Regions from separate parts of the Streptomyces sp. NPDC032472 genome, predicted to be linked through region 3. Evidence: predicted binding sites of a transcription regulator. Region 3 holds the regulator's gene; each other region holds the start of a gene.
The links. Region 3 encodes HrcA, which represses chaperone genes, less so after heat shock. Its sites were predicted from a motif close to TTNGCACTCNGNNNNNCNGAGTGCNAA; they were not measured.
Positions count from the first base shown of each region.

Region 1: a site for HrcA is predicted at 4,055-4,081, ahead of groL (chaperonin GroEL). Genes of this name have one in related genera too.
Region 2: a site for HrcA is predicted at 8,188-8,214, ahead of groES (co-chaperone GroES). Genes of this name have one in related genera too.

Region 1 is NZ_JBEZVK010000032.1:68,443-77,973, forward strand. Features, by position in the region: gene AB0F11_RS22375 (trehalose-6-phosphate synthase) at 1-216, opposite strand, end outside; gene AB0F11_RS22380 (glucosyl-3-phosphoglycerate synthase) at 310-1,260, opposite strand; SAM riboswitch class I at 1,458-1,611, shown strand; gene thrC (threonine synthase) at 1,629-2,945, shown strand; gene AB0F11_RS22390 (MoaD/ThiS family protein) at 2,983-3,261, shown strand; gene AB0F11_RS22395 (cold-shock protein) at 3,658-3,861, shown strand; gene groL (chaperonin GroEL) at 4,278-5,897, shown strand; gene AB0F11_RS22405 (Uma2 family endonuclease) at 5,986-6,558, opposite strand; gene AB0F11_RS22410 (phosphoribosylanthranilate isomerase) at 6,696-7,298, shown strand; gene cpt (chloramphenicol phosphotransferase CPT) at 7,324-7,848, opposite strand; gene AB0F11_RS22420 (PQQ-binding-like beta-propeller repeat protein) at 7,955-9,403, shown strand.
Region 2 is NZ_JBEZVK010000018.1:1,920-11,450, forward strand. Features, by position in the region: gene AB0F11_RS14290 (sigma-70 family RNA polymerase sigma factor) at 1-559, opposite strand, end outside; gene AB0F11_RS14295 (response regulator transcription factor) at 987-1,598, opposite strand; gene AB0F11_RS14300 (WhiB family transcriptional regulator) at 1,978-2,304, shown strand; gene AB0F11_RS14305 (LysR family transcriptional regulator) at 2,423-3,370, opposite strand; gene AB0F11_RS14310 (MOSC domain-containing protein) at 3,468-4,136, shown strand; gene AB0F11_RS14315 (SDR family NAD(P)-dependent oxidoreductase) at 4,255-5,028, shown strand; gene AB0F11_RS14320 (ester cyclase) at 5,123-5,812, shown strand; gene groL (chaperonin GroEL) at 5,988-7,619, opposite strand; gene groES (co-chaperone GroES) at 7,733-8,041, opposite strand; gene AB0F11_RS14335 (FtsW/RodA/SpoVE family cell cycle protein) at 8,391-9,531, shown strand, end outside.
Region 3 is NZ_JBEZVK010000010.1:55,727-65,257, reverse strand. Features, by position in the region: gene rpsT (30S ribosomal protein S20) at 1-114, opposite strand, end outside; gene lepA (translation elongation factor 4) at 336-2,201, shown strand; gene AB0F11_RS08705 (AMP-dependent synthetase/ligase) at 2,442-4,331, shown strand; gene hemW (radical SAM family heme chaperone HemW) at 4,488-5,690, shown strand; gene AB0F11_RS08695 (DUF3097 domain-containing protein) at 5,895-6,698, opposite strand; gene AB0F11_RS08690 (MBL fold metallo-hydrolase) at 6,727-7,452, opposite strand; gene hrcA (heat-inducible transcriptional repressor HrcA) at 7,618-8,634, shown strand; gene dnaJ (molecular chaperone DnaJ) at 8,635-9,531, shown strand, end outside.

The DNA of each region.
Region 1 (9,531 bases), on a different contig from region 3:
CTCGCGGTCCCCTTCCGACAGCGCGGCGCAGATCCAGAGCGCGTCCGGCTGCCCGTCCAGCGCGGCCGACAGGCCGGAGACCAGGCCGCCGCCGCCGCGCCGGGCGGTGAGGGTGCCGTCGGCGCCGTGGGCGTAGGAGAGCGGCCCGCGGTTGGCGGCGACGAGTACCTGGGACGAGTGGAGGGCGTGGGAAGTCTGGGAAGCCTCGGAAGCCATGCGGCGAACCTAGCCCGGCCCGCGCCCGCTCAAACGTCCGTTCCCTCCCCTTACGCGACCCGTACGGGCCCGTCGGCGGCCCGCAAGACCGCGTTACGCCACCCGCCGCCCCGCATACTCCTTGACCTCCAGCATCGGCGGCCGCTCCTCGGTGTCCACGGCGTGCGTCCGCGGTACGAACCCGTCCGGCCCACGCTCGAACTGCGTCAGCACCGGCCGCACGAGGTGCCCGCGCGAGAGCCGCAGCTGCGCGGTGCGGTAGATCGCGGCGGCCATCCGGCCCAGTGCCTGCCCGTCCTGGTGGCGGTGGAGCCGTACGCCGACGTCCACCTGCGCGAGGGCGTCCAGCCCGACGGTGTGCAGCGCGTCGACCAGCAGGCCCAGCTCGACGCCGTAGCCGACGGGGAAGGGCAGACGTTCCAGCAGGGAGCGGCGCACCGCGTACTCCCCGCCCAGCGGCTGTACGAATCCGGCCAGCTGCGGCCAGTGCAGGTTGAGCAGCGGGCGGGCGACGAGCTCGGTGACGCGGCCGCCCTGGCCGGGGGCGTCCCCGAGCGGGCGGTCGTACATGGCCTTGACGAACTGCACGTCCGGCTCGGTCAGCAGCGGGCCGACGATCCCGGTGACGAAGGCGGAGGAGAAGTCCCGCAGGTCGGCGTCGACGAAGCAGACGATGTCGCCGGTGGTGGCCAGCAGCGAGCGCCACAGCACCTCGCCCTTGCCGGGCAGGGCCGGGATCCGCGGCAGGATCTCGTCGCGGTGGACCACGCGGGCGCCGGCCTTCGCGGCGACCTCGGCGGTCAGGTCGGCGGAGCCGGAGTCGACCACGACCAGCTCGTCCACGAGCGGGACGGCGCGGCCGTCGATCAGATCGCGCCGGATCACCTCGACGATGTCGCCGACGGTCGCCTCCTCGTCGAGCGCGGGCAGCACGACGCTGACCGTCGTGCCCGCAGCCCGTTTCGCGGCGAGCAGCTGGTCGAGCGGTCGGTCGGCCACGGACCAGGAGCGGTCCGCAAGCCAGCGCTCCACCTCTTCCAGCACGTTCGGCACTCCTGCTTCCCTCGTCCTGTTCCGCGGCCGTTCCGGCCGAAAAGTGATCCATCTCGCGCTTCGGACAGCCGTCTCAACCACCCGAGCCTTCGGTTACAGTCTTGAACAACGCGAAGGACCGCCGCATGCCGGGGGTCCCGCGGACAAATGCCCGGGTGCGCCATGGAGCGCGCGGCCCGGTGCCATACCGCTCATCCAGAGGGGCAGAGGGACACGGCCCGTTGAAGCCCCGGCAACCCTCCAGTCGGTTTCCCGCCACTGCGTGCAGCAGCAGCGAGGTCCCCGGCTAGGGAAGGTGCCAATTCCGTCTCATGGCGAAGTGCGCCATGGGGAAGATGAGGAGAAAGGGCCTCGCCATCATGGCTGCACAGACCGTTGCCACCCCTGTTTCCGGAACCTCCGCTTCTGCTTCCGCCGTCGACCTCGGCCCCGCCTCGGGCCTGTCCTGTCGGGAGTGCGGTACCCGTTTCGAGCTCGGGCCCATCTTCGCCTGCGTCGAGTGCTTCGGTCCGCTGGAAGTCGCGTACGAGCTGCCCGCCACCGGCTCCGCCGAGGACGTCGCGGCCCTGCGCGCCGCGATCGAGGCCGGTCCGAACAACATTTGGCGCTACGCCCCGCTGCTGCCCGTCCCCGCGGACGTGGCCGCGAAGCCGAGCCTGAACCCGGGCTTCACCAAGCTCGTCGACGCCGAGAACCTGGCCAAGGAGCTCGGCGTCACCGGCAAGCTGTACGTCAAGGACGACTCCGGCAACCCGACGCACTCCTTCAAGGACCGCGTCGTCGCGATCGCCGTCGAGGCCGCCCGCGCCTTCGGCTTCACCACCCTGTCCTGCTCCTCCACCGGCAACCTGGCCGGCGCCGTCGGCGCCGCGGCCGCCCGGGCCGGCTTCCGCTCCTGCGTGTTCATCCCGCACGACCTGGAGCAGGGCAAGGTCGTCATGGCCGGTGTGTACGGCGGCGACCTGGTCGGCATCGAGGGCAACTACGACGACGTGAACCGCTTCTGCTCCGAGCTCATCGGCGACCCGCTGGGCGAGGGCTGGGGCTTCGTCAACGTGAACCTGCGCCCCTACTACGGCGAGGGCTCCAAGACGCTCGCGTACGAGATCTGCGAGCAGCTCGGCTGGCAGCTGCCCGACCAGATCGTCATCCCGATCGCCTCCGGCTCCCAGCTCACCAAGATCGACAAGGGGCTGCAGGAGCTGATCAAGCTGGGCCTGGTCGAGGACAAGCCGTACAAGATCTTCGGCGCCCAGGCCGAGGGCTGCTCCCCGGTGTCCACGGCGTTCAAGGCCGGCCACGACGTGGTCCGTCCGCAGAAGCCGAACACCATCGCCAAGTCCCTCGCGATCGGCAATCCGGCCGACGGCCCGTACGTGCTGGACATCGCCCGGCGCACCGGCGGCTACGTCGAGGACGTGACCGACGAGCAGGTCGTCGAGGCCATCAAGATCCTCGCCCGGACCGAGGGCATCTTCGCCGAGACCGCCGGCGGCGTGACCGTCGGCGTGACGAAGAAGCTGATCGAGGACGGCCGCCTGGACCCGTCGCTGACCACCGTGGTCCTCAACACCGGCGACGGCCTGAAGACCCTGGAGGCGGTCGCCGCGGACAGCGGCCAGACCGCCACCATCCGCCCCAGCCTGGACGCGTTCCGCGCCGCCGGCCTGGCCTGACCACCCTCCCCCGCACTTCCGGAAAGGCAGTAGCGCCATGAGCGTCAACGTCCGCATCCCCACCATCCTGCGCACCTACACCGGCGGCCAGGCCGAGGTGCCCGCCGAGGGCGCCACGCTGGCCGAGGTCATCGCGTCGCTGGAGGCGAACCACCCGGGCATCGCCGCCCGCGTCCTGGACGACCAGGGCAAGCTGCGCCGCTTCGTCAACGTCTACGTCAACGACGACGACGTGCGCTTCGAGGGCGGCTTGGAGGCGGCGACGCCGGACGGCGCGGGCGTCTCGATCATCCCGGCGGTCGCGGGCGGCTGCTGACGCCGGCTCCTGATGTGGCCACCCCAGAATTGCCCCCTCCGGCATTAAGCGGAGGGGGCAATTCTGCTTGGTTGGGCGCGGTAGAGTTGGGGAAGTCCCCTCCGCTGTTCTTGCCCGCCGCATATGAACGGGTCGCGTGAGGGTTGACATTGAGTCAATGTGCGGGTGCGGTATGGGGCTTTGGCGCGATATGCCAGGTCCGAGTTGCCCGGGTAAATGCCAAATTTTCATCTCATTTCGCGCTTTCTGACTGACCGGAATTCTCGTCGGATTGACCTGTTGCAGACAGCACCGGTGCAGATACATTCAGCCGCGGTCGAGGCGTTCCGGCGCAAGTTCTGACCCGGGACCGCGAAGTGCGGTCCTGCGCAAGGGCCAGTAATAGGGGAGTTAGGCATGGCTCAGGGCACCGTCAAGTGGTTCAACGCGGAGAAGGGCTACGGCTTCATCGCGGTCGACGGTGGTGCGGATGTGTTCGTCCACTACAGCGCCATCCAGATGGACGGGTACCGCACCCTTGAAGAGGGTCAGCGGGTCGAGTTCGAGATCTCGCAGGGCCAGAAGGGTCCGCAGGCGGACATGGTCAAGCTCGCCGTCTAAGCCCGGCGCGGTCGACCACCGACGCATACACGCAAGGGCCCGCACCTCGGAGGAGGGGTGCGGGCCCTTCGTTGCGTCCGCGGCCGGCCGCGGACGCGGTGGCTCGCCGCGGCCGGCCGTGGCCCGCGGCGGCCCGCCGTGGCCCGCCGTGACGCGCCGTGGGGCGCGCGGGGTCTGTCATGACCCGAAGCCGCTTGCACTCGAGGGGGCCGAGTGCTAATCATTGGCGTTAGCACTCTCCGAGTGAGAGTGCTACTACACGGGACCGGGTCGGTGAGGCCCGCAGGGTCCGGCGGGAAGGAACCGCCGGGCTCGCAGGCCGTCCGTCGCGGGCGCAGGCGCGGTCCGGAGCAATCCACCCCTCCCCGCGCGCCTGGCGGCGCAGGGGGAACCCCAGTCCTGGAGGACCACTTCAGATGGCCAAGATCATTGCGTTCGACGAGGAGGCCCGGCGCGGCCTCGAGCGCGGCATGAACCAGCTCGCCGACGCCGTCAAGGTCACCCTTGGCCCCAAGGGTCGCAACGTCGTCCTTGAGAAGAAGTGGGGCGCCCCCACGATCACCAACGATGGTGTCTCCATCGCCAAGGAGATCGAGCTCGAGGACCCGTACGAGAAGATCGGCGCCGAGCTGGTCAAGGAAGTCGCCAAGAAGACGGACGACGTCGCCGGCGACGGTACGACCACCGCCACCGTCCTCGCCCAGGCGCTCGTCCGCGAGGGCCTGCGCAACGTGGCTGCCGGTGCCAACCCGATGGCCCTCAAGCGTGGCATCGAGAAGGCCGTCGAGGCCGTCTCCGGCGCCCTGCTGGACCAGGCGAAGGAGGTCGAGACCAAGGAGCAGATCGCCTCGACCGCCTCCATCTCCGCCGCCGACACCCAGATCGGCGAGCTCATCGCCGAGGCCATGGACAAGGTCGGCAAGGAAGGCGTCATCACCGTCGAGGAGTCCCAGACCTTCGGTCTGGAGCTGGAGCTCACCGAGGGTATGCGCTTCGACAAGGGTTACATCTCGGCGTACTTCGCCACCGACATGGAGCGTATGGAGGCCTCGCTGGAGGACCCGTACATCCTGATCGTCAACTCCAAGGTCAGCAACGTGAAGGACCTCCTTCCGCTGCTGGAGAAGGTCATGCAGTCCGGCAAGCCGCTGCTGATCATCGCCGAGGACGTCGAGGGCGAGGCCCTGTCGACCCTGGTCGTCAACAAGATCCGCGGCACCTTCCGCTCCGTCGCGGTCAAGGCCCCGGGCTTCGGCGACCGCCGCAAGGCCATGCTGGGCGACATCGCCATCCTCACGGGCGGCACGGTCATCTCCGAGGAGGTCGGCCTCAAGCTCGAGAACGCGGGCCTGGACCTGCTCGGCCGCGCCCGCAAGGTCGTCATCACCAAGGACGAGACCACGATCGTCGACGGTGCCGGTGACAGCGACCAGGTCCAGGGTCGCGTCAACCAGATCCGCGCCGAGATCGAGAACTCCGACTCGGACTACGACCGCGAGAAGCTGCAGGAGCGCCTGGCGAAGCTCGCCGGCGGCGTGGCGGTCATCAAGGCCGGTGCCGCGACCGAGGTCGAGCTCAAGGAGCGCAAGCACCGCATCGAGGACGCCGTCCGCAACGCGAAGGCCGCCGTCGAGGAGGGCATCGTCGCCGGTGGTGGCGTGGCCCTGCTGCAGGCCTCCGCGGTCTTCGAGAAGCTCGAGCTGGAGGGCGACGAGGCCACCGGTGCCAACGCCGTCAAGCTGGCCCTGGAGGCCCCGCTGAAGCAGATCGCCGTCAACGGTGGTCTCGAGGGCGGCGTCGTCGTGGAGAAGGTCCGCAACCTCCCCGTCGGCCACGGCCTGAACGCCGCGACCGGTGAGTACGTCGACATGCTCGCCGAGGGCATCATCGACCCGGCGAAGGTCACCCGCTCCGCCCTGCAGAACGCCGCCTCCATCGCGGCGCTGTTCCTGACCACCGAGGCCGTCATCGCCGACAAGCCGGAGAAGGCCGCGGCCGCTCCGGGCGGCATGCCGGGCGGTGACATGGACTTCTGATCGGCCCCTGGCTGATCGGCTGTTCTCGAACGAGGGCGGCACCCCTTCCATCACGGAGGGGTGCCGCCCTCGGGCGTTTCCGGGCCCTCTAGAAGCCGGTCGTGTCGAGGGAGAACCCAAAGGGCTCGGGGATCTGCAGGGGCTTGCCGGACGACACCGTCGTACGGGAGCGGTATCCGTGCGGCGAGGGGTCCCAGAAGCAGGTGATCTCCGAGTCCTGCATGTCGATGACCAAGTAAACGGGCACGAGCGAGCCGTACACGTCCAGCTTCTCGTTCCAGTCGGCGTCCCTTGTGGAGACGGACGTGAACTCTCCGACCAGCGAGAGCGCCGCTGCGTCCGCGTGCAGCGCGTCCTCCTCGAAGGCCGCCTCATCCGCGACGTACAGGTGTGGTCCGTAGCCGCGTTCCGCTGCCGGGAAGCGGAAGAGGAAGGGCGAAGTGTCAGCGAACTGTCCCTCGGGGACGTGTGCCTGGAGCTGCTCCCGCAGGAGGCGCGTGCGCCGGGAGTAGCGCAGCTTCGAAAACGGCGACACGATGATCTTCCCCCGGATGAGCTCGGCCTTGAAGCCGTGTGGTGTGTCCATTTCCGCGACGGTGCGCAGGAGGCTCTCGAACGCTGGTGACGCCTGCGTGTCCATGGGCGTGGGCCGCTCGATCATGATCGTCACCGTCGTCCTCCGTATGGCGCGCCGCGCCCTGGATGTGAACCTGGTCCCAGGCTAGGGGCGGGAAGGCCGCCGTGCCCGGTCCCCGCAAGGGGTCGGCGCCGGTCGGGTGACTTTGGTTGACTGGGGGGATGAGCGATCTCTTCGTCAAGATCTGCGGCCTGAAGACCGCGCACGACGTCGACGTGGCCGTGGGCGCCGGGGCGGACGCCGTCGGGTTCGTCTTCGCGCCGGGCAGCCCCCGCACGGTCGGCGCCGCCGAGGCGCGGGAGCTGGCCGCCCGGGTGCCGGACGGGGTGCTCACCGTCGGCGTGTTCCGCGGGCAGACGGTCGAAGAGGTCCGGCGGCTGACCGAGGAGAGCGGCGTCCGGGGCGTGCAGCTGCACGGGGACGAGGGCCCGGAGTACTACGAGGCCCTGCGCGCCGAGGGCCGCACCCTGCTGCGCGCCACCGCGCAGCGCGTGCAGCGGTGCGGGGAGTACGGGGAGGACCTGCTCCTGATCGACGCCCCCGCCCCCGGCTCCGGCAAGCCGTGGAACTGGGCCGCGCAGGAGTTCACCGCCCCTGAAGGGCACTGGCTGCTGGCCGGCGGCCTGAACCCGGGCAACGTCCGCGAGGCCGCACAGACCACCGGCGCCTGGGGCGTGGACGTCTCCAGCGGCGTCGAGAGCGAACGCGGCGTCAAGTCCCCGGACCTCATCCGCGCTTTCGTGGAGGCGGCCCGGGCCCGGTAGGCGGGGCCGGTCCGCCGGTCCGCCGTCAGCGGTGGACGTGGGCGGCGATGGCGCGGGCGCAGGCCAGGGCCTCGGCGCGGGTGGTGTCGACCTCCAGGTCGTACGCCACGCCCCGGTGGACCAGGTCCGCCTGGGACGCGGCCATCCCCGCGATCCGGTCCCCGCGGGCGATCTCCCGCCCGGCCGCGACCTCGCCGTCGCAGCGGACGCCGACCCACAGGACGTCGACCCCGTCGAGCGCCTCCCGCCACCGCTGCTGGGACGCCGCGCCGCCGAGGAAGACCTCGTCGACCACGACCCGGGCCCCCGCCCGGGCCATCGCGGCGACCCCCTGGATCCAGGCCGCCTCCAGCGCCCGGAACTCCGGTCCGACGCTCACCACGCCGTCCGGGGCGAAGTCGATCCCGCCGTCCGACGCCTGCATGGCCGCCGGCATGGCGTCGACCAGCGTGTCGGTGCCGACGACGAGCCACGGGTCGGGCAGGACCGCCTGCAGGCACCGGGCGATCCCGGACTTCCCCGAGCTGGACCCGCCGTTGAGAATGATCATTCGAGTGGTCACCGGCCCACCGTAGATCCGCGTCCGGAGGGCCCCGCAAGGCATTTTCGCCCCGGGACGGCACTACGTTGCGGGCCGACGGGAGGGGATTCGGATCATGGGGACGTCGGGGACGTCGGGGACGTCGGGGACGTCGGAGTCGTTCGCGGGGCGGGTTCTGCGGCACGTCCTGGTGGCCGCGGCCTGCGCGGTGAGCGCCGTTGCCGTGCTGTACGGCGTGCTGTCCGTGAAGCTGGCGGCCGTCGACCTGTCCGCCGAGGTCTCGTGCACGGCCGGCGGCTGCCCGCGCGGGCTGGGGTGGCTGGTGCTGTGGGCGCTCGCCGCCGGGGCCGGCGCCGCCCTGCTGTGGCGGGCGGCCGTGAAGGGGCGGCGCCCGTACCGGTCAGCCGGCGGCCGGGCCGCGGCCGCCGTCATCGCCCTCGCCGCTCTGGTGCCCGGCTGGCTCGGCTTCTCGTGGCTGCGCGGCCCGTACATGGACCTCTTCGGCTACCAGGCCCCGGAGGGCCCGGCCGCGGGCAGGCCGCTGGGCTCCTGGGAGGACCGGGGCACCGGGTCCGTCATCCGGGTCCGCACGGACGGCGTGACCGACTACGACGGCGGAGGCCGCCGCGGCTGGGGGCTCGGTGCCCCCGCCGACGGCCGTGCGGTGTGCGCGATGAGCCCGCAGACCCCCGACCACACCGGGATCCTCGCCTACGCGGACCCCGCGCCCGGCGGCGGCGCGTGCGGCAGCCGCCTCGTGGCGGTGGACCTCACCACCGGCGAGCAGCGCTGGACGGCGGACGTCGCGAACCCGGCCGGGAAGGTCTCCGCGGGCGGCTCCCTCGCGGTGACCGCGACGGCGGACGCCGTCCTCGCCCACGACCTGCGCGGCGGCACCGAGCGCTGGCGCTCGCCCCTGCCCGAGGGCACGGACGCCACCGAGGTCCTGGCCGGCCCGGACCGGGTCCTGGTCCTCGCCCGCTCCGCCGCGTCGGGCAGTGCACTGCTCGCGCTGGACGGCCGTACCGGCGCCCTCGCCTGGCAGGCCCCGCTGCCCGCCGGGATCGATGCGCCGCGCCTGGTCTCGGCCGCCCCGGCCGCGGTCGTCGCCGCGGGACGGCTGCTGGCGTTCGACGACGCGGGCCGCCCGCGCGGTGCCGGGACCGCGGACGCCCCGTACGTCCCGGCCGGGGACGTACGGCGGTGGCTGGTCCTCGGCGACGTGTTCGTCGCGCCCGTCCCGGAGCGCGAGAAGCGGGAGGTGCTGGCCGCGTACTCCCTGAGGGACGGCCGCCTGCTGTGGCGGCGGGTCCTCGGCGACGACTGGTCGGTCCGCACCCTCGGCACCGGCCGGACCGGGCGGATCGCCGTGGTGTCGCGGGGCCCGTACACCCACCTGTGGCACCTCGACCCGGCCACCGGGAGGCCGGCGGGGGAGCCGACCGTCCTGCGGGACCTCCCGCTGGGCGAGTCGATCGCCCTGTACGGCCGCACGTTCGTCAACCTCGACCCCGGCGGCACCCTCCCCCCGATCTTCGACGTGGACCCGGTCATCGGCTGGTGAGCATCCCGATCCCCGGCTCCTGTGCGCATGCTGCGTTGCCGCGGCCAGGCGTTCAGCGCACCTGGCCGGATGTGGTGGGTTCACGTGCGTTCACGCGTCGGGGCAAAACTGGCTGGAATTCGGCTGTT
Region 2 (9,531 bases), on a different contig from region 3:
TCCCGAGCATCTGGCCGGTCTCCTCGGCGGTCAGCCCGACGGCGACGCGCAGCACGAGGAGCTCGCGCTGCGTCTCGGGCAGGTTGGCCAGGAGCTTGCGGGCCCAGGCGGCGTCGCTGCTGAGCAGGGCGCGCTCCTCGGGGCCCAGGGAGTCGTCTGGCCGCTCGGGCATCTCGTCGGAGGGCACGGCCGTGCTGCCGGGGTGGCGCATGGCGGCCCGCTGGAGGTCGGCGACCTTGTGCGCGGCGATGGCGAAGACGAAGGCCTCGAAGGGGCGGCCGGTGTCCCGGTAGCGCGGCAGCGCCATCAGGACGGCGACGCAGACCTCCTGCGCCAGGTCCTCGACGAAGTGGCGGGCGTCCCCGGGCAGCCGCGAGAGCCGGGTGCGGCAGTAGCGGATGGCCAGGGGGTGCACGAAGGCGAGCAGGTCGTGTGTGGCCTGCTCGTCGCCTTCCACGGCGCGGCGCACCAGCGCACTGACGGCCCCGGCGCTGCCGCCTTTGGCGGCTCCCGCGGGCCCTGTGGCCGCGGAGGAGCCCAGGGCCTCGTCGTCGCGCATCAATCCATGGTGCCTTGGCGCCGGAGCGTTCGCGGCACCTCGGCCCGTGTTGTGCATCGAAGCGTTATGAGCGGGTGCGCCTGAACTCTTCACTGCGCCCTCCCCTCCCGCTCGCCCGAATAGTCCCCGAGGCCCCATCCCAGAAAATGCGCCACACCCTCAAGCATGCGGCATCGCGCACGAAGCGACACGTCCCCCGGATTGTGCCCCGCCAACCCCCCGCTACGCACGGGGTGCGACGGGACGGATACGGACCGGTTCCCGGATCGGCGATCCGCGGAACGGCGGATCGGCGGATCGGCGGCCGCCCGGATCCGCGTCGCGCCCCGGAGGGACACGTCGCGCCCGGTGCGCGCCGCCCCGCCCGCCTGCGGCGGACGGGACCGCTCGGCGTCCGGCCCTCAGCGTCCGGCCCGCGGGAGCGCGGTCAGCGGACCAGGCCCCAGCGGAACCCGAGCGCCACGGCGTGCGCCCGGTCGGAGGCGCCCAGCTTCTTGAAGAGCCGGCGGGCGTGCGTCTTGACCGTGTCCTCGGAGAGGAAGAGCTCGCGCCCGATCTCCGCGTTGGACCGGCCGTGGCTCATGCCCTCCAGCACCTGGATCTCGCGCGCGGTGAGCGTGGGCGCGGCGCCCATCTCGGCCGAGCGGAGCCGGCGCGGCGCCAGGCGCCAGGTCGGATCGGCGAGGGCCTGGGTCACCGTGGCCCGCAGTTCGGCGCGGGAGGCGTCCTTGTGCAGGTAGCCGCGGGCACCGGCGGCGACCGCGAGGGCCACCCCGTCGAGGTCCTCCGCCACGGTCAGCATGATGATGCGGGCGCCGGGGTCGGCCGAGAGCAGCCGGCGCACCGTCTCCACACCGCCTAGCCCGGGCATCCGTACGTCCATCAGAATCAGGTCGGAGCGGTCGGCACCCCAGCGGCGGAGGACTTCCTCGCCGTTGGCAGCCGTCGTCACACGCTCGACGCCGGGCACGGTGGCAACCGCGCGACGGAGCGCCTCTCGGGCAAGCGGGGAGTCGTCGCAGACGAGGACGGAAGTCATGACCGCCCTCCGCAGCTGCTGATGCGCGTCACCTTGAGCCTCCAGGCTGGTACGTATCGTCACCTGTGCGGTCGATGCTCTCGGACACCTGTCCGGGAACTTGTTGGTTCAACCGCCTTCGCTCTCTCAACGATGGTCACTCGAAAGAGTTACGGGTCGGACGGACACCTTCGGCACTCTACGTGAGGACGCGATCACACGACTGGCGCCACTCGCCAGTCGTCCTCCATCTGGAGGTATGCCCTATTTGGCGGCTTTCCTTCCGTTTGGCACGTGTCTGAGGCTAGATTCCCAATGAGTCATATTTACATCTACTACGACAGTAGGTGTGGAGACTTGGACCGTATCCGTCTCAGTACCGGCACCAAGAGGACTACCCATGGCAGATTTCTCCCGCCTCCCCGGACCGAACGCCGACCTCTGGGACTGGCAGCTGCTGGCCGCCTGCCGGGGAGTCGACAGCTCCCTCTTCTTCCACCCCGAGGGCGAGCGCGGTGCGGCCAGGAGTGCGCGTGAGGCCTCGGCTAAAGAGGTCTGCATGCGCTGCCCGGTGCGTTCGGAATGCGCCGCGCACGCCCTGGCCGTCCGCGAGCCCTACGGGGTGTGGGGCGGCCTCACCGAGGACGAGCGCGAGGAGCTGATGGGCCGCGCCCGCCATCGACTGATCCCCGCGTCGAGCACGATCGGACGGACCGCCCCGGACTGACGGGGCGAGAGAAGGAACGTTTCCTCTGGCCGGGGGCGGGCCCCGTACGGCCGCGCGGGCGCGCAGGGGCGGGCCTCCGTACGGCCGCGCGGGCGCGCACGCGACGCCGGTGCGCGCCTCAGCGGACGGCGGCCCGCTCCAGCTGGGCGAGGGTCGCGGCCACGGCCGGTACGCGGGCCAGGTCGGGCAGGGTCAGCGCCACGATCTCGCGTTCGACGGCCGGCTCCACGGCCAGCATGCTCACGCCCTTGGCCCGTACGGACTCCACCGCGAGCTCCGGCAGCACCGCGACGCCCAGCCCGGCCCCGACGAGGCCGGCCACGGCCGGGTAGTCGTCGGTGGCGAAGTCGATGCGCGGGGTGAAGCCCGCGTCCTCGCACACCTCGACCAGATGGCGGCGGCAGCGCGGGCACCCCGCGATCCACGGCTCGTCCGCGAGCTCCGCCATGCCCACCCGCTCGGCCCCGGCCAGCCGGTGCCCCTCGGGGACCAGCCCGACGAGCCGGTCCGTCAGCAGCGGCCGTACGACGAGGTCGTCCCACTCGGCGGGGGCGTCCGAGGCGGCGGCCCGCCCGCCGTCCGGACCCGCACCGGAAACGGCACCCGGGGCCGATGCGTAGCGGAAGGCCAGCGCCACGTCGCAGTCGCCGTCGCGCAGCATCTCCACCGAGCGCGGCGGCTCCGCCTCGACCAGCGAGATCCGGGTCCCCGGGTGCTCGGCCCGCATCGCGGCGAGCGCGGTCGGCACCAGGGTGGAGCTGCCGCTCGGGAAGGACACGAGCCGCACCCGCCCGGCGCGCAGCCCGGCGATGGCCGCGACCTCCTCCTCGGCGGCGGTGAGCCCGGCGAGGATCCCGGCGGCGTGCCGGACCAGCGCGGCGCCGGCCTGCGTCAGCCGCATCTCGCGGCCTGCGCGGACGATCAGCGGGGTGCCGGCCGACTGCTCCAGCGCCTTCATCTGCTGGGAGACGGCGGGCTGGGTGCAGCCGAGTTCGCGGGCGGCGGCGGAGAAGGAGCCGGTAGCGGCCACGGCGCGCAGGACGCGGAGATGACGTGCCTCGATCACCCTTCGAGCATAAGCCCCGCTTTGAAGGCCGCGCCAATATTCCGGCGCCGCTTTGAGGACTCCCGGGCCCCGGCCGGCGTGTGCTCTCATGGCGCCCATGCATGTGATCTCCGTGAACACCGGCCGAGCGACGGCCTCCGAGCACACCGACGCCGAGGGCGGGGTGACGGGCATAGGCAAGCGGCCGGTCCCCGGCCCGGTCCACGTCTTCGCCCCGGGCCCCAGGGGCGTCGGCGCGAGCGGCGTGGAGGGCGACACCGTCTGCGACCTGCGCCACCACGGCGGCGACCACCAGGCGGTGTACGCGTACGCCCGCGAGGACCTGGACTGGTGGGAGGGGCAGTTGGGGCGCGAGCTGCCCGGCGGGATCTTCGGCGAGAACCTCACCACCTCCGGCATCGACGTGAACGGCGCCCTGCTCGGCGAGCGCTGGCGGATCGGCGCGGAGCTGGTCCTGGAGGTGGCCTCGGGCCGCATCCCGTGCCGCACCTTCCAGGGGGCGCTGGGCGAGCAGGCCTGGGTCAGGCGGTACACCGAGGCCGTGCGGCCGGGCGCGTACCTGCGCGTGGTGCAGGAGGGCCCGGTCTCGCCCGGCGACACGGTCGAGGTGCTGAGCCGTCCGGACCACGACGTGACCGTCGGGCTGTGGTTCCGCGCGTTCACCACGGAGCGCGCGCTGCTGCCGCGCACGCTCGCGGCGGGCGCGGCGATGGAGCCACAGGCGCACGCGAAGGTGCACAAGTACATCGAGAAGTACGGGAAGTAGCCGCCCGGCGACGCATGCGCGATCACCGGCGGCGCGCGTGCGGCAGGAAAGCGGACGAAGTGGTACCGCCATGGCGGGCCCGCACCGGCCCGCCGCCCGGGGCGGCTAGGTTGCGGCTATGACGACTGCGTTGATCACTGGATCCACGGCGGGCATCGGCGCCGCCTTCGCCCGCCGGCTGGCCGCGCGGGGCCACAACCTGGTCCTGGTGGCCCGGGACACCAAGCGGCTCGCCGAACAGGCCACCGAGCTGCACGACCGGCACGGCATCGAGGCCGAGGTGCTGGCCGCCGACCTGTCCACCGAGGAGGGCATCGCGGCGGTCGAGCAGCGCCTCGGCGACCGCACGCACCCGGTGGACCTGCTGGTGAACAACGCCGGGTTCGGCAACAAGGGCCGCTACCTCGAGGTGGCCATGGCCGACGAGCTGGCCATGCTGAAGGTGCACGTCGAGGCCGTGCTGCGGCTGACCTCGGCGGCCACCGAGTCGATGCGCTCGCGCGGCCGGGGCGGCGTGGTCAACGTGGCCTCGGTGGCGGCGTTCGTACCGCGCGGGACGTACGGGGCCAGCAAGGCCTGGGTCGTGCAGTTCACGCAGGGCGCGGCGCGGGACCTGGCGGGTTCGGGCGTGCGGCTGATGGCGCTGTGCCCGGGCTTCGTGCGCACGGAGTTCCACCAGCGGGCCGGCATGGGCACGGACAACATCCCCGGCTGGATGTGGCTGGACGCAGACAAGTTGGTGGCCGCGGCCCTGGACGACCTGGCCCGCGGCAGGACGGTGTCGATCCCGGACCCGCGGTACAAGGCGCTGATGGGTGTGGTGAAGCTGGCGCCGCGCGGGCTGCTGGGCGGACTGTCCTCGCGCACGGGCCGCAAGTACGGGCCCCGGTAGCGGGGGCGACGGCCGGGCGGCCTGCATCGACAAACCGGCCGAACGGATGAAATCTCCCTAAAATGGATGCATCCCTTCCAGCCCGGGAGACACCATGACATTCGTACAAATTGTCGATTATGAGACCAGCAGGCCCGAGGCCGTCAACGATCTGCTCGACCGCTATCTGGAACAGACCAACGGCAAGCGCACCGTGACGCACAGCGTCATCGGCAGGGACCGGGAATCCGAGACGCACTTTGTCGACGTGGTCGAATTCCCGTCGTACGAAGACGCCATGAAGAACTCTCACCTCCCGGAGACGGACAGGATGTTCCAGGAGATGGTGGCTCTCTGCGACGGGATGCCCCGCTTCACCAACCTCGACGTGGTCCGCGACGAGCACCTCAACACCCTGTGCGTGAACCGGATGTTCGACGACGTCGCGATGAGGGGCGACATGGACGCCGTCGAGGAGATCTTCGCGGCCGACTACCGCGACCACGACATCAGCAACCCCGTCGACAAGATCGGGCGCGAGGGCATCCGCGAGGACGTGCAGATGTGGCGCAGCGCCTTCGACTTCTCCTTCACCCGTGACGCGCAGATGGCCCAGGACGACTACGTGACCACGCTGTGGACCTGGACCGGCAAGCACAAGGGCGAGTTCATGGGCATCGCCCCGACCGGCAAGACCTGCACGATGACCGGCACCACGGTCTTCCGGTGCGAGGACGGAATGATCAAGGAAGGCTGGTGGCACTACGACGTCATGCGCGTCATGCGGGAGCTCGGCGCGATGTAGGCGCGGGCGCGGCGCAGGCGTGGCGCAGGCGTGGGTGTAGCAGCCCCGTCGGGCGGGGCCGCACACGGCGAAGGCCCCGGTCCGCCACCGCTGGACAGCGGTGGCGGACCGGGGCCTTTCGGCGCGGTCAGGACCCCGACGGGTCAGCGCCCGGCGCGGTCAGGACCCCGACGGGTCAGTGGCTGTGGCCGTGACCGTGGCCGTGACCGTGGGCGTCGGCCTCCTCCTCGGCCGGCTTCTCGACGACCAGGGTCTCGGTCGTGAGCAGCAGGGAGGCGATGGAGGCGGCGTTCTCCAGGGCGGAGCGGGTGACCTTGACCGGGTCGATGACGCCGGCCTTGACCAGGTCGCCGTACTCGCCGGTGGCGGCGTTGAAGCCCTGGCCCTTGTCGAGCTCCGCCACCTTCGAGGTGATGACGTAGCCCTCGAGGCCGGCGTTCTCGGCGATCCAGCGCAGCGGCTCGACGGCGGCGCGGCGGACGACCGCGACACCCGTGCCCTCGTCGCCGGTCAGGCCCAGGTTGTCGCCGAGCACCTTCACGGCGTGGACGAGCGCGGAGCCACCACCGGAGACGATGCCCTCCTCGACCGCGGCGCGGGTCGCGGAGATGGCGTCCTCCAGACGGTGCTTCTTCTCCTTGAGCTCCACCTCGGTGGCGGCGCCGACCTTGATGACGCAGACGCCGCCGGCGAGCTTCGCCAGGCGCTCCTGCAGCTTCTCGCGGTCCCAGTCCGAGTCGGTCGCCTCGATCTCGGCCTTGATCTGGTTGACGCGGCCCAGGACGTCGTCGGAGGAGCCGGCGCCGTCGACGATGGTGGTGTCGTCCTTGCTGATGGTCACGCGGCGCGCGGTGCCCAGGATGTCCAGACCGGCCTGGTCGAGCTTGAGGCCGACCTCCTCGGCGATGACGGTGGCACCGGTGAGGGTGGCCATGTCCTGCAGCATCGCCTTGCGGCGGTCACCGAAGCCCGGAGCCTTGACGGCGACCGCGTTGAAGGTGCCGCGGATCTTGTTGACGACCAGGGTCGACAGGGCCTCGCCCTCGACGTCCTCGGCGATGATCAGCAGCGGCTTGGAGCCACCCGCCTGGATGACCTTCTCCAGCAGCGGCAGCAGGTCCTGGATCGAGGAGATCTTGCCCTGGTGGATCAGGATGTAGGGGTCCTCGAGGACCGCCTCCATGCGCTCCTGGTCCGTGACGAAGTACGGCGACAGGTAGCCCTTGTCGAAGGCCATGCCCTCGGTGAACTCGAGCTCCAGGCCGAAGGCGTTGGACTCCTCGACGGTGATGACACCGTCCTTGCCGACCTTGTCCATCGCCTCGGCGATGAGCTCGCCGACCTGCTGGTCCTGGGCGGACAGCGCGGCCACGGCGGCGATGTCGGACTTGTCCTCGATCGGGCGGGCGGTGGCGAGGAGCTCCTCGGAGACCGCCTTGACCGCCGCGTCGATGCCCTTCTTCAGGGCGGCCGGGGAGGCGCCGGCGGCGACGTTGCGCAGGCCCTCGCGGACCAGCGCCTGGGCCAGGACCGTGGCGGTGGTGGTGCCGTCACCCGCGATGTCGTTGGTCTTGGTCGCCACCTCCTTCACCAGCTGCGCACCGAGGTTCTCGTACGGGTCGTCCAGCTCGACCTCGCGGGCGATGGTGACACCGTCGTTGGTGATGGTGGGGGCGCCGAACTTCTTGTCGATGACGACGTTGCGGCCCTTGGGGCCGATCGTCACCTTGACCGTGTCGGCAAGCTTGTTGACGCCGCGCTCGAGGGCGCGACGGGCGTCCTCGTCGAACTTCAGGATCTTCGCCATGGGAGCGGTTCAGCCCTCTCGGAAAACTCGGGTTTCAACGAACCGCGCCCCTCGCCGCCCGGCAATCAGCGGGGTGACCAGGGGCGCAGCTCAAAGCAGTGCGGTGAAGCGAATTACTTCTCGATGATCGCGAGCACGTCGCGAGCCGAGAGGACGAGGTACTCCTCGCCGCTGTACTTCACTTCGGTGCCGCCGTACTTGCTGTACAGCACGATGTCGCCGACGCTGACGTCCAGCGGGAGACGCTGGCCGTCCTCGAAGCGGCCCGGGCCCACGGCGAGGACGACGCCCTCCTGGGGCTTCTCCTTCGCGGTGTCCGGGATGACCAGGCCGGAGGCCGTGGTCTGCTCGGCGTCGAGCGGCTGGACCACGATGCGGTCCTCAAGCGGCTTGATGGCAACCTTGGAGCTGGCGGTCGTCACGATCCGACCTCCCCCTTCGGAGATCTCACGGGGTTAACTGTCTGAGGTGGCGACCAGGTGGATCCGTCGTCGCGGGTGCCGGACCTGCCCGTCGCTGTGTTGGCACTCACCGGGGGCGAGTGCCAGGTGCGAGACTATTCCGGCGATTAGCACTCGGTCAAGCGGAGTGCCAACACGCTCCGTCCGAGTCCCGGATTCGGAGCGTGCCCACAGCACTCCCCGGCCACACTCGGCCGAAACCCTGCGGTTCGGAGCCCTTCCGAAGGGCCCGAAGGAACCATCGGGCGGTGTTTTACGTCTTGCACGATATGAAGCTAAAACGCCTCAATGCCGACCGGATCGGACAGCCGTGCGGGGACTGAGACCGCTGACGACCGCCGGCGCCCGCCGCCGGACCGAGGCCCTGCTCCTCGTCTTCGTCATCGGCATCGCCGTCCTCGGGCACGCGAGCGCGAGCCTCGCCCTCAACGGCGAGCTCCCGGCGAACCTCACCGGTTTCACCATCAGCCTCACCCTGCTGGCGCTGGTGGCCCACCTCGGCGTGCGCCGCTTCGCGGCGTACGCCGATCCCCTGATCCTCCCGCTGGCCATGCTGCTGTCCGGGCTCGGGCTCGTCCTGCTGCACCGGCTCGACCAGTCCTACATCGAGCGGTACGGGGCCGAGGCCAATGCGCCCGGCCAGCTGGTCTGGACGGTGATCGGGGTCGCCGCCTGCCTGCTGGTGGTGGCGCTGCTGCGCGACCACCGGCTGCTCCAGCGGTTCATCTTCCTCACCATGGCCGTCGCGCTGGTGCTGCTGATCGCGCCGGCCTTCTCCCCCGCGGACACCTACGGCGCCAAGCGCTGGATCGTCGTCGGCGGCTTCTCCGCGCAGCCCGGCGAGTTCGTGAAGATCATGATCGCGGTCTTCTTCGCGGGCTACCTGGTGATCCACCGCGACTCCCTGGCCCTGGCCGGCCGGAAGTTCCTGGGCATGCGGCTGCCCCCGATGCGCCAGCTCGCGCCCATCGTCACGGTGTGGATCGTCTCGCTGCTGGTGCTGGTCTTCGAGCGCGACCTGGGCACCTCGCTGATCTTCTTCGGCGTCTTCGTGGTGATGCTGTACGTGGCCACGGAGCGCACCAGCTGGATCGTGTGCGGCCTGCTCATGGCCGCGGGGGGCGCCTTCGTGGTCGGCTCCACCGAGCCCCACGTCAAGGCGCGCGTGGCGGCCTGGCTGAACCCGCTGTCGTACTACTGGAAGGACCGGCCGCCGGGCGTCAACTCCGACCAGTCGGCGCAGGCCCTGTTCAGCTTCGGCACCGGCGGCATGTCGGGCACGGGGCTCGGCATGGGCCACCCGGAGCTGATCAAGTTCGCGGGCCGCAGCGACTTCATCCTGACGACGGTGGGCGAGGAGCTCGGCCTGGCCGGGGTCATGGCCGTCCTGCTCCTGTACGCCCTGCTCGTGCAGCGGGGGCTGCGGATGGCGCTGGGCGCCCGCGACCCCT
Region 3 (9,531 bases):
GGCCTCGTTGGCCTTGCGGATGAAGGTGCGCAGCTCGGACTTGACCGACTTGTTGCGAAGGCGAGCCTTCTCGTTGGTCTTGTTCCGCTTGATCTGGGACTTGATGTTCGCCACGAAAGAGCCTTTTCAGGTTCAGAGTTTTTTCGGACGTGCCTCGTCTGCTGAGAGGGCATGCGAGACACAGCCACCCAGGCTACCAGGCGCGCTTCGACCGGCCCAAACCGAGCGCATCCCTGCGTCCATGGGACCATGGGAGTCTGCGTACAGATCCGCCTGTCGCACAGACCGACGCTCAGCCAACGCTTCAGACTGCGACCCGAGAATCAGGACACTGCGTGCCCGCCATCCCCAGCAACGTGCCCGAGCCGAGCCGTACCGACCCGGCGCTGATCCGCAACTTCTGCATCATCGCGCACATCGACCACGGCAAGTCGACGCTTGCCGACCGGATGCTCCAGCTCACCGGCGTCGTCGACCAGCGGCAGATGCGCGCCCAGTACCTGGACCGCATGGACATCGAGCGTGAGCGCGGCATCACGATCAAGTCCCAGGCGGTCCGTCTGCCCTGGGCGCCCACCTCGGGCGACGGCATGGGCAAGACGCACATCCTCAACATGATCGACACCCCCGGGCACGTCGACTTCACCTACGAGGTCTCCCGCTCCCTCGCCGCGTGCGAGGGCACGATCCTCCTGGTGGACGCCGCCCAGGGCATCGAGGCCCAGACCCTCGCCAACCTCTACCTGGCGATGGAGAACGACCTCACCATCGTCCCGGTCCTCAACAAGATCGACCTGCCGGCCGCCCAGCCGGAGAAGTTCGCCGAGGAGCTGGCGAACCTGGTCGGCTGTGAGCCCGACGACGTGCTGCGGGTCTCCGCCAAGACGGGCATCGGCGTGGACGCGCTGCTCGACCGCGTGGTGCAGAACGTCCCCGCGCCGGTCGGCGTCAAGGACGCCCCCGCCCGCGCGATGATCTTCGACTCCGTCTACGACTCGTACCGCGGCGTCGTGACGTACGTCCGTGTGGTCGACGGCACGCTCAACAAGCGCGAGCGCATCCGCATGATGTCCACCAACGCCACCCACGAGCTGCTGGAGATCGGCTGCAACTCGCCCGAGATGCTGCCGGCCGACGGCCTCTCGGTCGGCGAGGTGGGCTACCTGATCACCGGTGTGAAGGACGTCCGCCAGTCCAAGGTCGGCGACACCATCACCCAGATGACGGGCGGCGCCACCGAGGCGCTGGGCGGCTACAAGGACCCCAAGCCGATGGTGTTCTCGGGCCTGTACCCGCTGGACGGCTCCGACTACCCCGAGCTGCGCGAGGCCCTGGACAAGCTCCAGCTCAACGACGCCGCCCTGGTCTACGAGCCGGAGACCTCCGCCGCCCTCGGCTTCGGCTTCCGCGTCGGCTTCCTCGGCCTGCTGCACCTGGACGTGATCCGCGAGCGCCTGGAGCGCGAGTTCGGCCTCGACCTGATCGCGACCGCGCCGAACGTGGTCTACCGGGTCGTCCTGGAGGACGGCAAGGAGATCACGGTCACCAACCCGAGCGAGTTCCCCGAGGGCAAGATCTCGGACGTGTTCGAGCCGGTCGTGCGCGCCACGATCCTCGCCCCGACCGAGTTCATCGGCTCGATCATGGAGCTGTGCCAGAACCGCCGCGGAACCCTGCTCGGCATGGACTACCTCTCCGAGGACCGCGTCGAGATCCGCTACACCCTGCCCCTCGCCGAGATCGTCTTCGACTTCTTCGACCAGCTGAAGTCCAAGACGCGCGGCTACGCCTCCCTGGACTACGAGCCCACCGGCGAGCAGTCCTCCAGCCTGGTCAAGGTGGACATCCTGCTCCACGGCGACAAGGTCGACGCGTTCTCCGCCATCACCCACAAGGACGCCGCCTACGCGTACGGCGTGCGCCTGGTGGCCAAGCTACGCGAGCTGATCCCGCGGCAGGCCTTCGAGGTGCCGGTCCAGGCCGCGATCGGCTCCCGCGTCATCGCCCGCGAGACGATCCGCGCCATCCGCAAGGACGTCCTCGCCAAGTGCTACGGCGGTGACATCTCCCGTAAGCGGAAGCTGCTGGAGAAGCAGAAGGAAGGCAAGAAGCGCATGAAGATGGTCGGCTCGGTGGAGGTCCCGCAGGACGCCTTCATCGCCGTCCTGTCGAGTGACGAGTCGGGCGCCAAGAAGAAGTAGCCGTCCGTAGCCGTCTGCCGTGCACGGCATGCGGAACAGGCCCCCGCGCAGCGCCGCGGGGGCCTGTTTCGTTATGAATCGGCGGCTCAAGGGCCCTTACGCGGCAGGCGGCGGCGCCCTACCCTGATCACTACCCGTTTGGTTACTCGCCAGTTACAAACCCTGTTGCAAGCCCTGTTGGAAGCCGCCGTCCACCCCACGGGGACGGCCAGGCCCTGCCGCGTGGTCCGGAGGACGTCCGTGAGCGACACACAGACCCTGATCGAGAACCGTCCGCCCACCGTGGCGGCCCTCTTCCTTGAGCGTGTCGCCGCCACGCCGAACAACGAGGCCTACCGGTACCCGGTGCCCGCGGCCGCCGGCAGCGGACCCGACGACTGGAAGTCGCTGAGCTGGGGCCAGGCGGCCGAGCGGGTCTTCGCCATCGCCGCCGGACTGATCGACCTCGGCCTGGAGCCCGAGCAGCGGGTCGCGCTCGCCTCCAACACCCGCGTCGAGTGGATCCTCTCCGACCTGGGCGTGATGTGCGCGGGCGGCGCCGTGACCACCATCTACCCCAGCACCAACGCCGAGGAGTCGGCGTTCATCCTCTCCGACTCCGCCAGCCGCGTGCTGATCGCCGAGGACGCCGCCCAGCTGGCCAAGGCCCGTGAGCGCCGCGCCGACCTGCCCGAACTCGCCCACGTGGTCGTCCTGGAGGCCGCCGACGCGGTCGCCGCCGAGGGCGACCCGGAGGGCTGGGTGCTCTCCCTCGCCGAGCTCGAGGCGCGCGGCAAGGAGTACCTCGCCAAGCACCCGGAGGCGGTCAAGGAGCGCATCGGCTCCATCGCCTCCGACCAGCTCGCCACGCTGATCTACACCTCCGGCACCACCGGCCGCCCCAAGGGCGTCCGCCTCCCGCACGACAACTGGGCGTACATGGCCAAGGCCACCGTCGCCACCGGCATGATCCACAGCGACGACGTGCAGTACCTGTGGCTGCCGCTCGCCCACGTCTTCGGCAAGGTGCTCACCTCCGGCCAGATCGAGGTCGGGCACGTCACCGCCGTCGACGGCCGCATCGACAAGATCATCGAGAACCTGCCGGTGGTCCAGCCCACCTACATGGCGGCCGTCCCGCGCATCTTCGAGAAGGTCTACAACGGCGTCGCCGCCAAGGCCCGGGCCGGAGGCGGGGCCAAGTACAAGATCTTCAAGTGGTCGGTGGACGTCGCCCGCGAGTACGCCCGGACCACCCAGGACAACTACCGGCGCACCGGCAGCCCCAGCGTCCCCTTCGGCCTCGCCACCAAGCACAAGATCGCCGACGCGCTCGTCTACTCCAAGCTCCGCGACGCCTTCGGCGGTCGGCTGCGCGCCGCCGTCTCCGGCGCCTCCGCCCTCGCCCCCGAGATCGGCTACTTCTTCTCCGGCGCCGGCGTCCACATCCTCGAGGGCTACGGCCTCACCGAGTCCAGCGCCGCGTCCTTCGTCAACCCCGGCGAGGCCTACCGCACCGGCACCGTCGGCAAGCCGTTGCCCGGCACCGAGGTCCGCATCGCCGACGACGGCGAGATCCTGCTGCGCGGCCCCGGCATCATGCAGGGCTACCACGGCCAGCCGGACAAGACCGCCGAGGTGCTGGAGGAGGACGGCTGGCTGCACACCGGCGACATCGGCGAGCTCTCGCCCGACGGCTACCTGCGCATCACCGACCGCAAGAAGGACCTGATCAAGACCTCCGGCGGCAAGTACGTCGCCCCGGCCGAGATCGAGGGCCAGTTCAAGGCGATCTGCCCGTTCGTGTCGAGCATCGTCGTGCACGGCGCCGACCGGAACTTCTGCACCGCCCTGATCGCCCTCGACGAGCCCGCGATCCTCGGATGGGCCGCCGAGCACGGCCTCGAGGGCAAGAGCTACGCCGAGGTGCTCGCCGCCGCCGAGACCAACCGGCTCGTCGAGACGTACGTACAGACCCTCAACGAGGGCCTCCAGCGCTGGCAGACCATCAAGAAGTTCCGGATCCTGCCGCGCGACCTCGACGTCGAGCACGGCGACCTCACCCCGAGCCTGAAGCTGAAGCGGCCGGTCGTCGAGCGTGAGTTCAAGCACCTGATCGACGAGATGTACGAGGGCGCCCGCGAGGCGTAAACCCTGCAACGGCGGCGGTACCCGGGCCCCGCGGTCCGGGGCGCCGCTGTCCGCGGCGGGCCGCCGGGCGGGGCCGGACGGGCTCCGGCGGCCGGGGCCCGGGGCGGCGTGCGGGACAATGGGGGCATGCCTTCCGCCCTGCCCGACGGTGACCCCATGCCCGAGGACGGCGCCCTGCCGTCGCACGCCCTGGCGGGCGCCGGGGACCGGCCCCTCGGCTTCTACCTGCACGTCCCGTACTGCGCCACGCGCTGCGGGTACTGCGACTTCAACACCTACACCGCGACCGAGCTGCGCGGCACCGGCGGCGTGCTCGCCTCCCGGGACAACTACGCCGACACCCTGATCGACGAGGTCCGCCTCGCCCGCAAGGTCCTCGGCGACGACCCGCGCCCCGTGCGCACCGTGTTCGTCGGCGGCGGCACCCCGACCCTGCTGCCCGCCGCGCACCTGGTCCGCATGCTCGCGGCGATCCGCGAGGACTTCGGGCTCGCGGACGACGCCGAGATCACCACCGAGGCCAATCCGGAGTCCGTCGACCCCGCGTACCTGGCCGAGCTGCGCGCCGGCGGCTTCAACCGGATCTCCTTCGGCATGCAGAGCGCGAAGCAGCACGTGCTGAAGGTGCTGGACCGCACGCACACGCCCGGGCGCCCCGAGGCGTGCGTCGCCGAGGCCCGGCGGGCCGGCTTCGAGCACGTCAACCTGGACCTGATCTACGGCACCCCCGGGGAGTCGGACGACGACTGGCGCGCCTCGCTGGACGCCGCGCTCGGCGCCGGGCCGGACCACGTCTCCGCGTACGCGCTGATCGTGGAGGAGGGCACGCAGCTCGCGCGGCGGATCCGGCGCGGCGAGGTCCCGATGACCGACGACGACGTCCACGCCGACCGCTACCTGATCGCGGACGAGGTGCTCGCCGGGGCGGGCTACGGCTGGTACGAGGTGTCCAACTGGGCCACCTCGGAGGCCGGGCGGTGCCTGCACAACGAGCTGTACTGGCGGGGGGCCGACTGGTGGGGTGCGGGGCCGGGGGCGCACAGCCACGTGGGCGGCGTGCGGTGGTGGAACGTGAAGCACCCGGGTGCGTATGCGGCCGCGCTGGCCGAGGGGCGGTCGCCCGGGGCCGGGCGTGAGCTGCTGTCCGACGAGGACCGGCGGGTGGAGCGGATCCTGCTGGAGCTGCGGCTGGTGGACGGCTGCCCGCTGTCGCTCCTTGCCCCCGCAGGGCTGGCGGCGTCCCACCGAGCGCTGGAGGACGGCCTGCTGGAGCCGGCCCCCTACGCGGACGGCCGGGCCGTCCTGACCCTCCGCGGCCGGCTCCTCGCCGACGCGGTGGTCCGAGCCCTGGTCGACTGACCGCCGCGGCTCCCGCGGCCCCCGCTGCGCGGAGCCGTTTCCCCACCCCGCCCCTTCCCGAAACCGGGGCTGATTTCAGCCCGAGCGGCGTTTGAGCGCACCGGGCGCGGAGCGCCCGGAACCGGGTCCGGGGCGGAGCCCCGGTTTCGGGAAGGGGCGGGGAGGGGAACTGGCGCGCGCAGCGCAAACAGCGGCGGCGGGCCGTCAGGCCGTGACGTGGTCGATCAGGTGTTCCACCGCGCCCAGGAGGGGCGGTTCCAGGTCGCGGTACGACGTCACGCGGGACAGGATGTGCTGCCAGGCGGCCCCCGTGTTCGGCGGCCAGCCCAGCGCCCGGCAGACGCCCGTCTTCCAGTCCTGCCCCCGTGGGACCTGCGGCCACGCCGTGATGCCGAGGGCGGCGGGCTTCACCGCCTGCCAGACGTCCACGTACGGGTGGCCCACCACCAGCACGTGCTCGGAGGACACCTCCGCCGCGATCCGGGACTCCTTCGAGCCGGGGACCAGGTGGTCCACCAGGACCCCCAGGCGGGCGTCCGGCCCGGGGGCGAAGGCCGCCACGACCGCGGGGAGGTCGTCGACGCCCTCCAGGTACTCCACCACGACCCCCTCGATCCGCAGGTCGTCGCCCCACACCCGCTCGACCAGCTCGGCGTCGTGCCGCCCCTCGACGTAGATCCGCCCGGCCCGCGCCACCCGCGCCCGGGCCCCGGGTACGGCGATCGAGCCCGACGCCGTGCGCCGCGGCCCGGCCGGGGCCCGCAAGGGCCGTACGAGGGTCACGGCGGCCCCCTCCAGCAGGAACCCGCCCGGCTGGAGCGGGAAGACCCGCCGCTTGCCGAAGCGGTCCTCCAGCGTCACGGTGCCCGCCTCGCAGCCCACCACCGCCCCGCAGAAGTCCGTACCCGCCACCTCGACCACCAGATCGGGTTCGGCCGGCACCTCGGGCACCGGCACGGCCTTGGCGCGCTTCCACGGCGGGGTCAGGTCGGGGGAGTACTCACGCATCCGGCCGACACTAGGAGAGCCGGCGCGCTCAGGCGCCCGACACGCCGAAACGCGCCGCCAGTGTGTCGCGTTGCGCACGCACGAACGCCGCGTCGACCACCGCCCCGTGCCCCGGCACGTACAGCGCGTCCTCCCCGCCCAGCGCCAGCAGCCGGTCCAGGGCCGCCGGCCACTGCCCCGGCACCGCGTCGGGCCCCGCCTGGGGCTCGCCGGACTCCTCCACCAGGTCCCCGCAGAACACCGTCTCCCGCTCGCCCGGCACGAAGACGGCCAGGTCGTACCCGGTGTGGCCCGGCCCCACGTTGGCCAGCAGCGCCTGCACCCCGCCCAGCTCCAGCGTCCACTCGCCCGACACCAGGTGCCGCGGCGGCACCAGCAGGTCGGCGGCCTCGGCGGCCTCCGCCGGATCCAGGCCCTGGCGCACCGCGTCGCTGCGCAGCCCGTCGCGGTCCGCGAGGAGCTCGGCGTCCAGGCCGACGGCCCCGTACACCTCGGCCCCGGAGAACGCGGCCCCGCCCAGGACGTGATCGAAGTGCCCGTGCGTGAATGCGATATGGGTCACGCGCCGACCGGTCAGCCGCTCCGCCTCGGACCTCAGCTGCGCCCCTTCGCGGACGCTCGAACCGGGGTCGACCAGAAGGACGGAATCGTCGCCGACCACCAGTCCCACCGTGCAATCCCACACCGGAAGGCGTCTGCGGCCGGTCCTCCGCGTCAACCGTTCCCACCCGGCCTCTTCCCAACGTACGTCCATGCCGCGACGCTACCTGGCGGGGCCACCTGGCGGGCCACCCTTGCTAGCCGCGTACTACCCGGCCGTACACTGACCGGGGGATCTCTGGCACTCGTGCGACCCGAGTGCCAGACGCCACGGACGACCCTCACGACGACCCGCATCACAGCTGGAGGTGTGCACGCGATGCTCAGCGAACGCAGACTCGAGGTGCTGCGCGCCATTGTCCAGGACTATGTCGGGACGGAGGAGCCGGTCGGCTCCAAGGCGCTGACCGAGCGGCACCGACTCGGCGTCTCGCCGGCCACCGTGCGCAACGACATGGCGGTGCTGGAGGAGGAGGGCTACATCGCCCAGCCCCACACCAGCGCCGGCCGGATCCCCACGGACAAGGGATACCGGCTCTTCGTCGACAAGCTCGCCGGCGTCAAGCCGCTGTCGACGCCGGAGCGCCGGGCCATCCAGAACTTCCTCGACGGCGCCGTCGACCTCGACGACGTCGTGGGCCGCACGGTGCGGCTGCTCGCGCAGCTGACGCGGCAGGTCGCGATCGTCCAGTACCCCTCGCTGACCCGCTCCACCGTCCGGCACGTCGAGCTGCTCGCGCTGGCACCCGCCCGCCTGATGCTCGTGCTGATCACGGACACGGGCCGGGTCGAGCAGCGGCTCGTCGACTGCCAGCTGCCGTTCGGCGAGACCTCGCTGGCCGATCTGCGGGCGCGGCTCAACAGCCGTGTGGTGGGCCGCCGGTTCACCGACGTCCCGCAGCTGGTGCAGGACCTGCCGGAGTCCTTCGAGCCCGACGACCGGCCGACGGTGTCGACCGTGCTGTCTACGCTGCTGGAGACCCTGGCCGAGGAGGCCGAGGAGCGCCTGATGATCGGCGGCACCGCCAATCTGACGCGCTCCGGGCACGATTTTCCCCTGACGATCAGGCCGGTGCTCGAGGCGCTGGAGGAGCAGGTCGTGCTCCTCAAGCTGCTCGGCGAGGCCAATGAATCGGGCATGGCCGTACGGATCGGGCATGAGAATGCCTACGAGGGACTGAACTCCACGTCCGTCGTGTCGGTCGGCTACGGTTCGGGCGGCGAAACTGTCGCCAAACTCGGCGTGGTCGGACCGACCCGCATGGACTACCCCGGAACGATGGGAGCGGTACGCGCAGTGGCACGTTACGTCGGACAGATCCTGGCGGAGTCGTAAGTGGCCACGGACTACTACGCCGTACTCGGCGTGCGCCGCGACGCATCGCAGGACGAGATCAAGAAGGCCTTCCGCCGTCTCGCGCGCGAACTCCACCCGGACGTGAACCCGGACCCGAAGACGCAGGAGCGCTTCAAGGAGATCAACGCGGCCTACGAGGTCCTGTCGGATCCGCAGAAGAAGCAGGTCTACGACCTCGGCGGCGACCCGCTGTCCTCCTCGGGCGGTGCGGGCGCGGGCGGCTTCGGTGCCGGTGGCTTCGGCAACTTCTCCGACATCATGGACGCCTTCTTCGGCCAGGCGGCGCAGCGCGGTCCGCGCTCGCGCACCCGCCGCGGCCAGGACGCCATGATCCGCCTCGACCTGGAGCTGGACGAGGCCGCCTTCGGCACGACCAAGGACATCCAGGTCGACACCGCCGTCGTCTGCACCACCTGCTCCGGCGAGGGCGCCGCCCCCGGCACCTCCGCGCAGACGTGCGACATGTGCCGCGGGCGCGGTGAGGTCTCGCAGGTCACCCGGTCCTTCCTGGGCCAGGTCATGACCTCGCGCCCCTGCCCGCAGTGCCAGGGCTTCGGCACCGTGGTCCCGACCCCGTGCCCCGAGTGCGCGGGTGACGGCCGGGTCCGCTCCCGCCGCAGCCTGACGGTCAAGATCCCGGCCGGTGTCGAGAACGGCACCCGCATCCAGCTCGCGGGCGAGGGCGAGGTCGGCCCCGGCGGCGGCCCCGCCGGCGACCTGTACGTCGAGATCCACGAGCTGCCGCACCCGACCTTCCAGCGGCGCGGGGACGACCTGCACTGCACGGTCACCATCCCCATGACGGCGGCGGCCCTGGGCACCAAGTGCCCGCTGGAGACGCTGGACGGCATGGAGGAGATCGACGTCCGGCCCGGC